One region of the Fictibacillus sp. WQ 8-8 genome, then DNA from elsewhere that is predicted to be linked to it. Evidence: riboswitches for the same ligand, from Rfam matches in the RefSeq annotation. Region 1 holds a riboswitch; each other region holds the start of a gene.

Region 1 (5,002 bases):
CGGCGTTCCTGGCTGAAAATATTCAATTCTCTCCCGGTCAGGGCCATAGAAGAAAATATACTGAGAACCATCCGGCAACGATGTCACCTCATCTTCGACAAACAGGACGCTATGATTCTTCAGCACCTGAATTTCTTTCGAGAGATCATCTACGGTAAACGCCACATGATTCACTTTTCCTTCTTCAGCCAGCTGTCTATTGTGGCCTGCTACCAGCTCAACCAGGATCTCCCCTTCCAGTCCCAAAAATACTAGTTCGATCCCCGGCTTGGAGTGTTTCATTCGTTTGATCACATCCAAACCTATGATGTCACGGTAAAAGGAAATGGATTCTTCCAAGTTTTCAACCATAATTCCTACATGCTCAAGCTTTCTTACAGCCATACCAAACATCCCTTCCAATTTCGATTCATTCACCTGAAAATTTCATATTTGTCTTAAGTATAGTAGAAAGGGAGTTTATTGAACATAACAATTACTGGCCGCTTGGAACCGGACTGATGACCGCTAGTGCCTGCTCGAGATCATAGATAATATCATCAATCGTTTCAATGCCCACCGACAGCCTTACCATCTCAGGCGATACTCCTGCTCTAAGCTGCTCTTCCTCTGTCAGCTGCTGATGCGTAGTGCTTGCCGGATGGATGATTAATGATTTAGAATCACCGACATTCGCCAAGTGAGAGAATAACTTCACACTTTCAATGAGCTTTCTTCCTTCTTCTACCCCGCCTTTTACACCGAAAGTGAGGATGGCACCAGCACCTTTAGGCAAATATTTCTGCGCCAGCTCATTATACTTGTTATCTTCTAATCCAGGATAGTTCACCCAGTCCACAGCAGGATGTTCTTTTAAGTATTTCGCCACCTTCAGGGCATTTTCACTATGCCGTTCTACACGCAGTGCCAGCGTTTCAAGCCCTTGAATAAAGAGGAAGGAGTTAAACGGTGATACGCAAGAACCGAGGTCTCTGAGCAATTGGACACGCGCCTTGATAATATAAGCCAGCGGTCCGACTGCTTCCGTATAAACGACGCCATTATAGCTTTCATCCGGCTCCGTAAGTCCTGGGAATTTGCCGTTCGTCCAATCAAACTTACCGGAATCTATGATTAATCCTCCAATCGATGTGCCGTGTCCGCCAATGAATTTTGTAGCGGAATGAACGACAATGTCTGCTCCATGCTCGATCGGACGGCAAAGATATGGTGTTGCAAACGTATTGTCTACGATAAGCGGAACCCCTGCTTCATGAGCAATTTCTGCAATGGCTGAGATATCTGCCACGTCAATTTTCGGATTCCCGATCGTCTCGATGTAAACCGCTTTTGTCTTTTCAGTAATGGCATCACGGAAGGATTGAAGGTTATCCACTTCTGCAAATTTAAAATTGATTCCGAGCTTCGGAAGTGTATTCGCAAACAAGTTATACGTTCCGCCATATAGAGAGCCAGACGCTACAATTTCGTCACCTGCTCCCGCTATGTTTAAAATGGAATACGTAATCGCCGCCTGGCCGGATGCCACCGCCAGCGCTCCAACACCGCCTTCTAGCTTTGCAATCGTCTGTTCAAACGCATCCTGTGTCGGATTCATGATTCGGCTGTAAATGTTCCCAAACTCTTTTAAACCAAAAAGGTTGGCTGCGTGCTCCGTACTGTTGAATTGATAAGACGTTGTCTGGTAAATAGGAACCGCTCTCGCGCCTGTTGTCGGATCTACTTTCTGTCCCTCGTGCAATGAAACCGTCTCAAAACCATATTCTCTTTCTTCACTCATGTTCAATCTCTCCTTCTAAAATGTAGTGGTTTAAACAGAGGCAAGGATCTGAGTAAAATGTTAGCCAACAAGAAAAGCTGAAGTGCCCTGCTAAGGTCCGACAAGCGCTGGAGTTCTTCTCAAGCAACACGTTTTTTGTGTTGAGGGAGAAGAACGAAGATGACTAAGGATGAAAAGAAGATCTTACTTTTCATCTATCGAGGACCTTAGCTGAAAACTTAAGTTCATTTTCAGCATTGGGCACTGAAGCTGAACAATCAAAAAGACCTCTTCTAAAAGAAGAGGTCGCAGTTTTCACCGTCGGCTCTCATCTTTCAGAACATTTGCGTGTTCTGCTGAAATTAGCACCATGCATTTCTGCTGGTTGCCGGGTTTCATCGGGTCAGTCCCTCCACCTCTCTGGATAAGATACATCTGAATATTAAGTTATTTTGAATAATACTGAACTTTAATGTTGAAGTCAACCCTTTTTTTCACGATAAGGAAGGGGCAAAGTTTTTGGCACGCTCCCCCGGGCCGATGTTCGAAACTTTGCATTTTTTATTTTCTGCTGCAGTCAGCAATACCATATCGGTCTTCTGCCCTGCTCCAGTAAGAGAAAAAGTGTGGCCAGCGAGACGATGGAAAAAGAGATCACCCTCGATGAGCTCTACCTGACGTCCTTCGTGCGACAACAGAAGGAAAGAATAGAGGGCGGATGATCGTAAAAATCCAACAAAAAAATAAACCCTATTGGCGGATCAGCCAGTAGGGTTTATGCGTTTTTCTCTTCGGAAATCAAATATTTGCAATACGAGCCGCCTTTAGCAAGACATTCTGTGCGTTCCACATGGTCTGTACCGAGCATTCTCTGGAATAAAGAAAGCTCACATGAGCAGGCATTCTGATATTCATTTGCTACTTTGGCAATCGGGCAGTTGAATTCTTTTAATTCATACTGGCCGTCTTCTGTTTTTTCCCACTCGACCATATAGCCGGCTTCGTTTTGAATGTCGGCGAGTTCGGCCACCTTTTGCTCAAAGCTCTTATTCTCCATCCGTTTCTTATACTTATCATTTAAGCGGTTTTCCCGGCGGACAAACAATTCATGCACAGCTTTCTCACCGGCAATCTCCTGAATGTCTCTCATAAATTCAACGGTCAGCCCCGAATAGTTGCGCGGAAATTGTTCATCCGCAGCTTCGGAGAGCTGATACACATTCAGCGGCCGTCCCATGGCCTGGCGGACCAGGGTGGTTTCAACGAGCCTGTCTCTCTCTAATGTATTTAAGTGGCGCCTGACAGCCATCTCGGTAATCCCAAGGCGGCTGGCCATTTCAGTAACCGTCAATTTTCTATATCGCTTAAGCATATGAATGATTTCAGAACGGGTAGAGGTGTTATTAGCCATAGCCATTAACAATCACCTTCCTTACCCCTATCTTACAGCATTTGCTAGCAAAAGTACATTCTAAACAAAAATGTTTAGAAATAGGGATAGCAGCTTTTACTTCTGCTCCTCTTCAGGCAAAAATGCAGAAACAGGCCCCAATTCTTGTTCAATATAGCGTCTCACATCGGCAGGGAAACTTTCGATCGATCCAGAATTCTCCAAAAGGACCTCGGAAATTTCAGAATGGCTGACACTCGCAAAATGCTGGACCAGCATTTTGCGCAGTGATACGACCTTTTTCAATCCTTTCGCATTTTGCGCGGTGATCACTTTTTCATCCTCAAGGATATCCAATATGTCTTCATAACTGCCCGGATCCCTCATTATGAAGCCATCGATCATCGAATTACCCACATCGATCATACTTTCGATGATAACGTGAGCCGCTCGTTCAAGAGCCAGCTTTTCTACATCGCCTTCCTTGCCGGCCAGTTTCTTTGCCTGCTGATGCAATGATCCCAGATATACTAAATGGTGTTCAATTTTTTTTCTGTCAACAAAATACATATGTATCACCCTGCCTTGTCATTCTGCATAGTCCTTATTAGTTTATCACAAAATTCAAGGAGAATTACGGAAGGAGCCTCCTATTTTCTTATACCGGCTTGTCTGCTATCATGGGGAAGAAAGAAGGAAAGCCCTTGCGGCAAGGAGGACTGAATGTGGCAGAAGAACGCTTTTTTCTGTATGACGATACCGAGAAATCCGAGACACGCTTCGTAAGTTTTATGGGAACGAATACCCGATTTGACCTCGCCATTGTAAAAACAGGAAGACATTACGGCAAGAGCCTGATTCTCGATCTGCAGGGAAGCCGTTTTTCCATCATAGGAGAAGATGACCTTGAAGAAGAGGGATACTTGGAGCATGTTTTCCAGCTTAATGAGGAAGATGCACAGGAGCTTCGGGAGTTCCTATACGAAACACTATAGTTTTGCGGGAAAATTACCCACACAAAAAAAGCCATTTCATGGGCAGTTTAAAAAAGGATAGATGCCTTCTATCCTTAACCTGCCTGAAGGGAATGGTTATTTTGTATAACAAGGATAAAAAAACCTATACGGATTTCTCTAATGTGGAAACCCGCAGGCGCTATGTTCTGCCTGAAGACTTGCCTGAAGGACCATACGGATCTCCAATTAATGCAAAGCTTGGAAAATCTACTCCCTGGGAAGAAAATCAGCGGTATTACAGCGCCTTCAACTATGAATATAAAAATCTTCACGCCGGCATGGAACGCCAATATCCCGGTGCCCATCCGACGCATGATGATCCTGGAGAAGATACAGAAGAACCATACCAAAATTATAAATAAGGCAGGATAAATAACCCCTTGTTGATCAGGGGGTTATTTTCTTTAGCACAAAATAAGGACAGCCAAAGTTACAATACTCATAAATGTATTCCGGAAGCGTACTGATCTTCGTGTCATATGTCGCTTTATCATGTCCGTCTTCGAAAAAGCCGCGCAGCCTGAGCTGTTCATAGCCGATATCACCGACAAGATAATCATATTTATGTAAAATTTCGCTGTACCTTGATTTGAGCAGTTCCTCATCAAAGGCCTCTTTATTATTCTCTATCAGTTCGTAGCAATGCTCACCAATACAAATCATGAACTCACCTCACTTTTATATTTTACCATGTCCCATAAAAATACAGCCAACAATTTCTTTGTAAAAAGTTTTTTATTGTGGTCAACCTAAGGATAAGGAGGTGAATCACATGAACAAGAAAATTGCTGCATTAATGATACTATCCTTTACCCTGTTTACCGCTGCCTGCTCGGA
Region 2 (5,002 bases), on a different contig from region 1:
GATTACCCATGACCTTGGAGTTGTTGCCGAGATGGCAGATTATATTGTCGTTATGTACGCAGGCAAGATTGTGGAGCAGGGTCCTGTCCTGGAAATGTTTACGAATCCACAGCATCCTTACACGAAGGGTCTTCTGAAAGCCAAACCGGTGATTGGAGAGCGAAAAGAGGAGCTTTACACGATAGCCGGCCAAGTTCCAAACCTTGCTGAACTGACTGAATCGTGTTATTTTGCTGACCGGTGCGAGCATTGCATGGACATTTGCCGGACAAAGCATCCAGAGCTGGAAAAAACCTCTGAGAACCATAGTGTCAGCTGCTACCTTTATGAAAGAGAGGCCGTACGATGAGTGAAGCATTATTAGAAGTGGAAAATTTAAAAAAATACTACTCAAGCTCTAACGGCCTATTTGGGAAAAAGGGTGAATCGGTCAAGGCGGTCGATGGTGTCTCGTTTACGATTGAAAAAGGAGACGTATTTGGCCTCGTCGGAGAGTCCGGCAGCGGGAAATCCACGATTGGAAAGACCATTCTAAGGCTGCATGAGAAGACCGAAGGGGAAGTTCGTTTTAAAGGGAAAGATGTTTTCTCACTAACGAAAAAGGAACTACGGGGTTTGCGTGTGCAGACCCAACTCGTCTTTCAGGACCCGTTCAGCTCATTAAACCCCAGGATCCGGGTGGGAGATGCCATTGGGGAAGCCATGGTTCAGCACGGTCTTGCTACCAGTAAGGATGTTAGAGCAAAGGTGCTTCAAGTAATGGAAACATGCGGTCTTTCACCCTTTCATGTGGATCGTTATCCTCATGAGTTCTCTGGCGGCCAGCGGCAAAGAATCGTCATTGCCAGGGCGATGGCACTCAATCCCGAGTTTCTTGTCATGGATGAACCGGTCGCTGCTCTGGACGTTTCCATTCAGGCACAGATTATTAATCTTTTCAGTGATCTGAGGAAGAAGAAAGGCCTTTCGTATTTGTTTATTTCACATGATTTGAGTGTCGTTGAGCATCTTTGTACAAAGATTGCGATCATGTACCTTGGCAATATTGTGGAGATGGCAACGAAAGAAGAGCTGTTTGATAATCCGCTGCATCCCTATACGAAAGCGCTCTTGTCTGCTGTCCCAATACCCGATCCACGGATCAAGAGGGAGAGAATTATTTTAAAAGGAGATATTCCAAGTCCTGTTAACCCGCCGTCAGGCTGCAAGTTTCGTACACGGTGTCCGCTGGCAACAGAGCTTTGTGCGGAAAAAACCCCCGAATTCAGGGATATGGGGAACGGACATTTTACGGCCTGTCATTATGCTTAAAAACTGTTGACTTACCAGGCTTATTCCATTATATTATTTTTAATAATTTAAAATTTTCTAACTTATTAAGAGAGGTGGAGGGATTTGGCCCTTTGAAGTCTCGGCAGCGGTCCCGGAGAGGGAACTGTGCCAATTCCAACAAGCTTTGGCTTGGACAATAAGAAGGGTAATTTGGTTATGTCTAACCTCTTCTTATTACGTGATCGTAGTAGGAAGAGGTTTTTATTACGGTATAAAACAGAGTAAATCCATAGGGATATTTATATATTCTTTTTTGCTGCTGATTGGAAAACCAAAGGCAACTCTCTTTTTGGGATGTATGCCTTTGTTTTTTTTATTCAGCTCGAGCAAAAAGAAATAGTTGAAATAAGAGAGAGAAGGGAGATGCTGGTATGTCGTCGTTATTAATTGTTGGTGGAGATCATCTTGGGAAAATTACGAAGAAACTGGAGCATCAAGGGATAAGGGAGATCATTCATGTGAGCGGAAGAAAAGCTAGAATGTCTCAAAAGGAGATTCCAAGTCATGTGAACTTGGTTCTGGTCCTGACCGATTTTATAAACCATGAGTTTTCAGCAGCGATTAAGAAAAAGGCGAACAAACAGAGTGTTCCCATCTATTTTTCCAAGAGGTCCTGGTGCTCGATCTATGCTGTACTTGAAAAATCGGGGCTTTTAAGCAATCGCACAAAACGGAAGAAGATAGCCGTTAATGGGTAATAAGAAAACCTGCCTCATAGGGCAGGTTTTCATTCCGTTGAATCAATTTTTACAACTTCAAGCTGAAAGGGAACGCACTCTTCCAGCCTTTCTTTAATCTGTTCGGCTTCCTCTCTGGACAATGGAGTATTTGAGTCTCTTAACGTTTCCATGCTGAAAGTAAACCGCCCGCTGGATTCAATAACCTTGTATTCTTTCATGGAAATTCCCCTTTCTCCCTTTCATTTGAGATTGCAAAAATGGCACGATGGTATATCTATATACTTCTACATACCCGGTTCGTTCCCTTTTTAGTATTTTGATTGGAGGAATTGAAAAAATATAGTTATAGGAAAATCATCACTCTAATATACATAATCGATGGAATCTCGATGGGAAACCGTGCTGATGGAGGGATGAAGGTATGGCTGTTAAACCACCGATACTACAGAGAGGGGACACCATCGGGATCGTGACACTAGGAAGCCCTCTGGAGGCCCAAATAATTAATGAAGGATTAACCACGCTGCGAAATTTTGGATTCAATATTGTCCTCGGGAAAAATGTTTACACGAATACTGGTTTTTTGGCCGGAACGGATGAACAGCGGGCAGCTGATTTAATGGCGATGTTTACGAATAAAAAGGTGAAAATGATTTTGCCGACAAGAGGGGGAGTAGGAGTAGAGGGAATTCTGCCGTATCTGGATTTTGATGTCATCCGGCAGAATCCAAAAATCGTATCAGGATACAGCGATATTACGATCCTGCTGAATGTACTGTATCAATATACCGATTTAATCACCTTTCAGAGCCTTCTCCTGCTGGACTTTAATCCAAATACACCGGCTTATAACTACCAACAGTTTTTCCAGGCAACTTCAACTGTTCAGTCACCCCGGCAAATTGTTAATCCGCCGGGTATTCCTCAAATTAGCAGAGTACAAGGAAATATAACGGGAGAAGTTGTTGGCGGCAATTTGACCTCGCTTGTGGATTCACTTGGAACTCCGTTTGAGATTGATACAGCAGGAAAAATTTTAGTGATAGAGGAGACCCATGAACCGATTAACCAGGTTTACCGGTATCTCAATCATTTAAAAATTGCGGGTAAATTTGATGATTGTGCAGGCATTGTGATGGGTGAATGCACAGCGTGTGAACCGGCGTACGGTGTAACGTATGATCAGCTCATAACTACGTTTGTCGTACCACTTGGGAAGCCGCTCATGACAAATGTTACAACAGCACATGGGTATTATAAGGCAGCCATCCCAATCGGTGCACAGGCGAACCTCGATACCGTTAAAAACCGTTTTTCGATTTTAGAGCCGAGTGTGAGCAATATGTAATATAAAAGAGATTATCCAGCTGCCAGCTCCATCCATAAATAAAAGGTGACATAGGCTCTCCAGCCTGTCCAATTTTGAGACCACTCGATGATTTCTGGAAGGCTTGGCTTGGAGTGGGAACCAAGCACCTTTTTTAACGCGTTATGCAAACCAACGTCTGCAGCAGGAAATGCATCAGGATGGCGCAGGCACCTCATGATGACATAGTTTGCTGACCAGCTCCCGATTCCGCGGATCGAAGTCAATTTCTTTTCCATCTCGTGAAGGGGCAGTTCTTGGAGTCCTGTTTTGGTTAATCTGCTGTTAGAGATTAATTCAGCAGCATCTAACAAGTACTCTGCCTTTCGGTTTGTGAACTTTAGGGAGAGCAAATTTTCTTTAGTAAGATTGGCGACTTTATCAGGCTCAGGAAACATCCAATAATCTTTTCCGTTGAATGCCATGTTTTCTCCGAAGTGTTCAACCAACCGCCTCTTCAATAAATAAGCCACGTGAAGGCTGACTTGCTGCCCCATTATAGACCAGGCCAAGGCTTCAAACAGGTCAGGCACTCCAATGATTCTCAGCCCTTCCCGCCCTGGGACAACCTTACGCAAAATACGGTCTTCTTCTGCCATTTGATAGAAAGGGGTTAAATCCCGTTCCAAATCCATCCAATCGATGACGTGATGAACAATCTCTGCTTTTGTATTGTGATCGGGAACTTCGATTGGAAATGATAGAACGAGGTGCTGATCTGTGGCCTCCAACTGAATCAAAACACACTCTTTTTCACATCTAACCGCCTTTCTTACGGATTTGTTGTCCATATCCACGGAATGCAGCAGTTCATTTTGATTTCGGTTTAAATAACGAAGACACTCTTCAAAAAGAACATCATGCCGTTTGATCTCAATATATTTTCCTTTGTCACTCCACATAAACAATCTCCTAAGCTTTTTAATATAGGAAGTCGATTAGCTTCCGGCTTCCTCCCGCAGACGGTTGAAGTCTCCTTCATGCCTTGTAGCCACAGCAATATCAAAAAGGGCATGGTTGAACTTCTCGTGGTCCAGACTGAACAAAAAGCTATTTACAAAGCCTTTGGCGGTGTATACGGCAAAATTCCATACGGCATCAAAGTCTTTGGGATTGATTGAGCTCGCCATTAAATGAGTACTTTTAGGATTTCAATCCCTACAATGCATCCTTGCTTTTGCCATATGGATACCCTCCCAGAAGTAAAAACGTCCTAGCGATTATTAGATGGTTCGGTTTAGCTATCTTACATATGTCTTTTGTTATAGGATCTTAATGATTGCGACAAACCCTTTAGTCCACTATATCGTAAAGCAGGGTTACTCAATGGGATCACCTAGCATTATTCAAGCAAATGTGGAGGTCAGGGATGGCGTAATACAAAGAACAAGCATTACAGGTAAAGCGATTATAGTAGAATAGACCCGCTTAAACCCCTAGAAACCAACCAACTTACTCGATAACTTATGTAAGGGGTGCCTGGCACCAGTAAAATGCTATTTCTTGCTCACACCCAGATATTGGGGTAAATTGTAAAAAAGACACAAGTTGAAGAAAGGAACACACTATGAATAAAAAGTTATTATCTTTTTTTGGAGGAAACAGTGGAGCTTCAGGAAAAAGT
Region 3 (5,002 bases), on a different contig from region 1:
AAAGAAAACATTCAAAATGAAGGGGAATTTACGATGAACAACGCAGCACTACGCTGTATGGAAGATCTTGTTTTCATGAAGCAGCTTCACTTATTCGACCAGCCCGATGTCATTTTATATCATCCCGGACATTTTCCGGAATTAAATGAACAGCTGCTCTCCTTTTATGAAGAAAAAGGAGCAGAGCTGATCCTGATTCCTGGGGTTTATAACTCGTTCTTGAAACAAAATGAATATAATTACTATGCTCCTCTTTTATCAAAAGCGGGAATTAGTGAGGATCGACTGATGGCCATACCAAACCGGAATGAAGCCAAAAGCGTAGAGAGTGTCATTCACTCTGCTTTTGAATTCTTAAATTCTACTCCTTATCGAAACGTTCTGTTGGCCGGAAAGTCTTTCTTCTGTCGCCGTTTTTACCTTCTATCTTCTTTGTACGCAAGTGATGATAAAGTATTAGATGTTTTGCCTCTGCAAGATAATCGAGAAATTGTCCCTGAAAAATGGACTTTGAGTGAAAAAGGAAGGGCAAGGGTACTCAACGAGGTTGAACAGTTGGCCTACATAAGTAATGAGAAGCTATCAAAGCAGTTAGAGGAGATGAGCAAATGAAACGTGTAGATGTGGTTTATGTTTTATTGTGGGACGAACGAGCGGATAACATCTTAATGGTGAAGAACAGAGGGGAAAAAGGTTCCTATTATACGCTTCCCGGAGGAGCAGTAGAGGAAGGGGAAACCCTTGAACAGGGTGCTGTCCGTGAAGTGAGAGAAGAGACGGGCCTGGAGGTAGAAGTAGAGAACGTATTTGGAATATCAGAGGCCTTTTTTGAAGAAAGTAGGCATCATGTGATTTTCTTTACGTTCCTCGGTAAAATAACCGGTGGAAAGATTGGGACCCTTTGTCCTGATGAAATCGAGGAAGTTGCATGGATGGATTATATGGAAGCAGAGCCATATCTATATCTTCCGGATGGTGTAAAAGAAAGGATCAAATCCAATCATTCCATCTCCTATAGTCAGCGAGGAACCGTCAGAAGCTAAAAAAGAAGTGCAGTATCCAAGAAAATAAGGACAATTATTTGATGAAAAAGAAGCTTTCTCGAAGATAAGGGGAAGCTCTATTTTTTTTGAGGAGCATGCTGTGTTTTTAATGTGCAGGTAACGTGTTTGAATACTGATTTTTGAGTTTACATGCGGGTTTGTATGGTTTACTGTCCACTTTGCTGAGTTTACGTGCCGTTTTTCAGAGTTTACAGTCTGCTTTTTGCGCTTTACGTGCCAGATCAAGCATGTTACATGCCAAACACACCATCCCGCCCCATGCCCCATACCAAAAAAGAGCCAGGAGAAAATTCTCCAGGCTCTTATTTCAACTTATTTTGAAACAGGAAGGACGGCGCCTTTGTATTCTTTTTCAATAAACGTTTGGATCTTTTTAGAATGAAGCACTTCAACCAGGGTTTTAATGGCTTTCTTGTCTTTATCTCCTTGGCGGACAGTGATGATGTTGGCAAATGGAGAATCAGGCCCTTCTAGTGCGATGGAATCTTTCTTTGGATTAAGTCCTGCATCGATGGCATAGTTCGTGTTGATGACGATAGCATCTCCTTCATTGTACTGATAGGCCTTTGTAAGAAGAGCTGGCTCGATGTCAGCCTTAAATTTAAGTTTCTTTGGATTTTCAACAATGTCTTTCAGCTGTGCTTTGTACCCGACGCCTGATTTAAGCTTGATCAATCCTGCTTTTTCAAAGATAGAAAGGATTCGGCCATGCTCAGCTACTGAATTGCTCAGAATTACTTTTGCACCGTCCGGCAAATCTTTTAGTGATTTGTATTTTTTAGAGTAAACGCCCATTGGTTCAATGTGAATGGCTCCGGCGTTTTCGAATTTATAGTTTGGATTTTCTTTCAATTGCTGCTCCAGGTAAGGAATGTGCTGGAAGTAGTTAGCATCGATCTCTTTATTGGCCAGCGCTTTGTTTGGCAGAACGTAATCTTGGAATTTAACGATCTTCAGGTCAATTCCTTTTTTCTTCAGCAAAGGAACCGCTTCTTTTAGAATGACAGCGTGCGGTACATTAGAGGCACCGACAGTTAATTTTTCTATCTTTTTCCCATCGCCGCTCGTGCTAGATGATCCGCATGCCGATAATGCTGCTGCGATCAATACTCCCAGTAATAATAATCCCCATTTTTTTAATTTCATTGATTCCCCAACCCCCATTTTCATTTTTTGATAGTACTACACTGTCTTGAGAGCATGGAGTTAAACCAAAAGCCCTCAATCTCAAAAGAGACAGAGGGCTCCGAATAAATCCGTTGACCTCTCATCTCTCAGCTTTCGCTGTTAGATTTAGCACCGTTTCCATACTGGTGATTCAGCATGAATGGTTGCCGGGCTTCATAGGGCTAATTCCCTCCACCTGCTCTTAATAAGAGTGTACTCATATCAAATTACTTTGTATTATGGCAGGGATTCAAAATAATGTCAATTCCTTTTTTTCCAACAGAGCCATTGTATAAATATATTTATGGGTGTTTGTGTCGGAGCTCTTCAAGAAAAAGCGAACCTCTCGCAATCCACTGTATCCAATTCAAAATCCACCATGTGCAGCGTTCCTTTCCTTGTTTCTGCCATCTATCATAGCGAAATTGGGGCATGTTCTCCAATTAAGTTGCCCTATTTGTAAAAAAATGCAGACAAAACATGTGGAAGAAGATATCATTACAGTATGATCTACACGGCATAAGGAGGTACGAAATATGTCATCTGAAAATAATGGGCAGCCTAAAAAGCTGAGCTATCAGGAAGCGATCAAGCAAAAGCTGGCTGAAAAAAAGCAGCAGCAGGCTAACGGAAAGCTTTCTACAAACCCGGTTAAATCAACCAAACAAATGAAAAGCCAGCAGACGAAAAAGGCCAACAACCAGCACCGTCGCACTGGCGTTTAATTTTCACTATGAAACCCTTATATGAGGGTTTTTTTGTTTACTTAGAAAGGAGTCCTCATGAATATAATAAAACCAATTTTTCACCAGCTGGAGGTAGCCAACCATTACATTCTAAAAATTTTAGAAATCATGGAAGAAAGCGACCTGGAACTTTCGCTGGGAGCGGAGAAAAGAACGTTACGGGAACTGTTAGCCCATCTAGCCGTGATCTATAAAGCGGACTTTATGATCTTGAATGGGGCCACTCAGCAGGAGATGGAGGAGTTCTATGAAAAGCATCACCCCCAGACCATTGCGGAAATAAAGGAGATGCTTCTTGATCATTTTGCTTTTTTAAAAGAAAAGACGGCGTGTTTTTCGAATGAAGATTGGTCTGTTGTTACAACCTCGTGGTGGGGAGTATCCTATTCAAGATACGAATGGATGCTGGAAATTCTCGGACATGTCTATCACCATAGAGGTCAGCTGCAGACGGTACTCGCCATAAATAGCAGAGACCCGAAAATTCAACTGTTTGAATAACATCAATCTTTAATTCGCCTGGAAAGATAAACTCACCATTCCATTTTCAATAACATATCATAAGGTAGCGGTGTATGAGGACGAGCATTTCTTCTTGCATTGACTACCCTTTTTAAGTTGGCGGTTTTATGAAATTGAAAAAGAGTACGAAAAAAGATTACCGCTGGCCGTCTGATGTTGCTATCGTCATCATCGGAGTACTATTTAAACTTTTATCCAATATGGTGACAATCGGCCCGAACTGGCCGGTCTTTGTCATTGCTTTTATCCTTTATATTCCTTTGCTTTACGCAGTTAGTTCTGAACATGATCTATGGTCGAGGAAATTTGCGATTCTTCGGGTTTTAGTTCTTACTTTTGCCTTGATGAGCAGCATGGTGGACTTGGTGTATTCTTTATTTTTTGGCATGCCGAGTGCCAGTGAATTATTTCAAAGTGCTGGTCTATTGTGGGCAGCGAACGTGCTGATTTTTGCGATCTGGTATTGGGAGATCGACAGAGGGGGGCCAATCCGGAGAAATTCAAAAAATCCAGGGAAGCCTGAATTTGGTTTTCCTCAGATGATGTCCTCTCTGCCAGAGTGGGAAGGGTGGAAGCCTAATTTCCTAGATTACTTATTTGTAGCATTTAACACAAGTGTTGCTTTCAGTCCGGCGGATACGGCTGTATTTTCCCGGCGGGCGAAACTCCTGATGATGACACAATCGGTGATCTCACTTGTTGCGCTCGTTGTACTGGCGGCACGGGCAATTAATATCGTGTAAGGGATGGTGAATGCCATCCTTTTTTAAGTTTATAAAATGTTAAATTTTTCTTCACAGTTCCTCAACAATACTTATTTATCGTAGGAGGTAAGCGATAACGACATCCTTAAGGAGGAATTCCAATGTTACAAAATATCGGTATACCCGGCTTGGTTATCATGTTAGTGATCGCGTTAATTATCTTCGGGCCTTCTAAACTTCCTGAGATTGGACGGGCATTTGGCAGCACACTCAGAGAATTTAAAAACTCTGCCAAAGATTTGATGAGTTCGGATGAAAAGGAAGAGAGAGCAGAACAGAAATAATAGAAGAAGGGGGTGGCCATTCGTCATCTCCTTCCTCTTATTTAGCAGAGGTGAAAAATTATGAAGGATGTAGAAATGCTCCTAGTGGATCATCTAAGCGAGCTTCGAAAACGGCTGATTATTACCTTGGTTACATTTGCTCTATTTTTCATCGTTTCCTTTATTTATGTTCAGGACATCTATCACTGGCTAATCAGGGATTTGGACGAGAAGCTTGCGGTTCTTGGGCCAAGTGATATTCTGTGGGTGTATTTTATGATATCGGGCATCATCTCCATCGCACTGACGATTCCGGTGGCGGCTCACCAGATCTGGATGTTTGTGAAACCGGCACTCTCTAAACACGAAGCCAAAACGGCATTGTCCTACATACCGGCTTTATTTCTGCTGTTTATCACCGGCCTTGCCTTTGGCTATTTTGTTGTTTACCCGATGGTGCTGGATTTCCTGCTCTC

The links. A riboswitch is a leader RNA that binds a small molecule or an ion and turns the genes downstream of it on or off. The one in region 1 is predicted to bind S-adenosylmethionine.
Region 2: it holds a riboswitch for S-adenosylmethionine, as region 1 does, so the genes downstream of both, M1K46_RS18865 (DUF2325 domain-containing protein) here and M1K46_RS20445 (homocysteine synthase) in region 1, are expected to answer to the same signal.
Region 3: it holds a riboswitch for S-adenosylmethionine, as region 1 does, so the genes downstream of both, M1K46_RS05815 (MetQ/NlpA family ABC transporter substrate-binding protein) here and M1K46_RS20445 (homocysteine synthase) in region 1, are expected to answer to the same signal.

Annotation. Positions count from the first base shown of each region.
Region 1 is NZ_JAMXKG010000013.1:11,677-16,678, reverse strand. Features, by position in the region: gene M1K46_RS20450 (VOC family protein) at 1-384, opposite strand, end outside; gene M1K46_RS20445 (homocysteine synthase) at 476-1,780, opposite strand; SAM riboswitch class I at 2,085-2,190, opposite strand; gene M1K46_RS20440 (helix-turn-helix transcriptional regulator) at 2,535-3,176, opposite strand; gene M1K46_RS20435 (DUF86 domain-containing protein) at 3,267-3,719, opposite strand; gene M1K46_RS20430 (DUF3055 domain-containing protein) at 3,875-4,144, shown strand; gene M1K46_RS20425 (hypothetical protein) at 4,237-4,527, shown strand; gene M1K46_RS20420 (YutD family protein) at 4,553-4,828, opposite strand; gene M1K46_RS20415 (YhcN/YlaJ family sporulation lipoprotein) at 4,938-5,002, shown strand, end outside.
Region 2 is NZ_JAMXKG010000009.1:85,833-90,834, reverse strand. Features, by position in the region: gene M1K46_RS18875 (ABC transporter ATP-binding protein) at 1-349, shown strand, start outside; gene M1K46_RS18870 (ABC transporter ATP-binding protein) at 346-1,311, shown strand; SAM riboswitch class I at 1,371-1,475, shown strand; gene M1K46_RS18865 (DUF2325 domain-containing protein) at 1,704-2,030, shown strand; gene M1K46_RS18860 (hypothetical protein) at 2,060-2,230, opposite strand; gene M1K46_RS18855 (S66 peptidase family protein) at 2,434-3,360, shown strand; gene M1K46_RS18850 (DNA-3-methyladenine glycosylase family protein) at 3,372-4,280, opposite strand; gene M1K46_RS18845 (hypothetical protein) at 4,317-4,508, opposite strand; gene M1K46_RS18840 (hypothetical protein) at 4,946-5,002, shown strand, end outside.
Region 3 is NZ_JAMXKG010000003.1:99,239-104,240, forward strand. Features, by position in the region: gene M1K46_RS05805 (hypothetical protein) at 34-612, shown strand; gene M1K46_RS05810 (NUDIX hydrolase) at 609-1,043, shown strand; gene M1K46_RS05815 (MetQ/NlpA family ABC transporter substrate-binding protein) at 1,377-2,210, opposite strand; SAM riboswitch class I at 2,329-2,443, opposite strand; gene M1K46_RS05820 (hypothetical protein) at 2,768-2,956, shown strand; gene M1K46_RS05825 (DinB family protein) at 3,014-3,478, shown strand; gene M1K46_RS05830 (DUF1345 domain-containing protein) at 3,607-4,242, shown strand; gene M1K46_RS05835 (twin-arginine translocase TatA/TatE family subunit) at 4,365-4,547, shown strand; gene tatC (twin-arginine translocase subunit TatC) at 4,608-5,002, shown strand, end outside.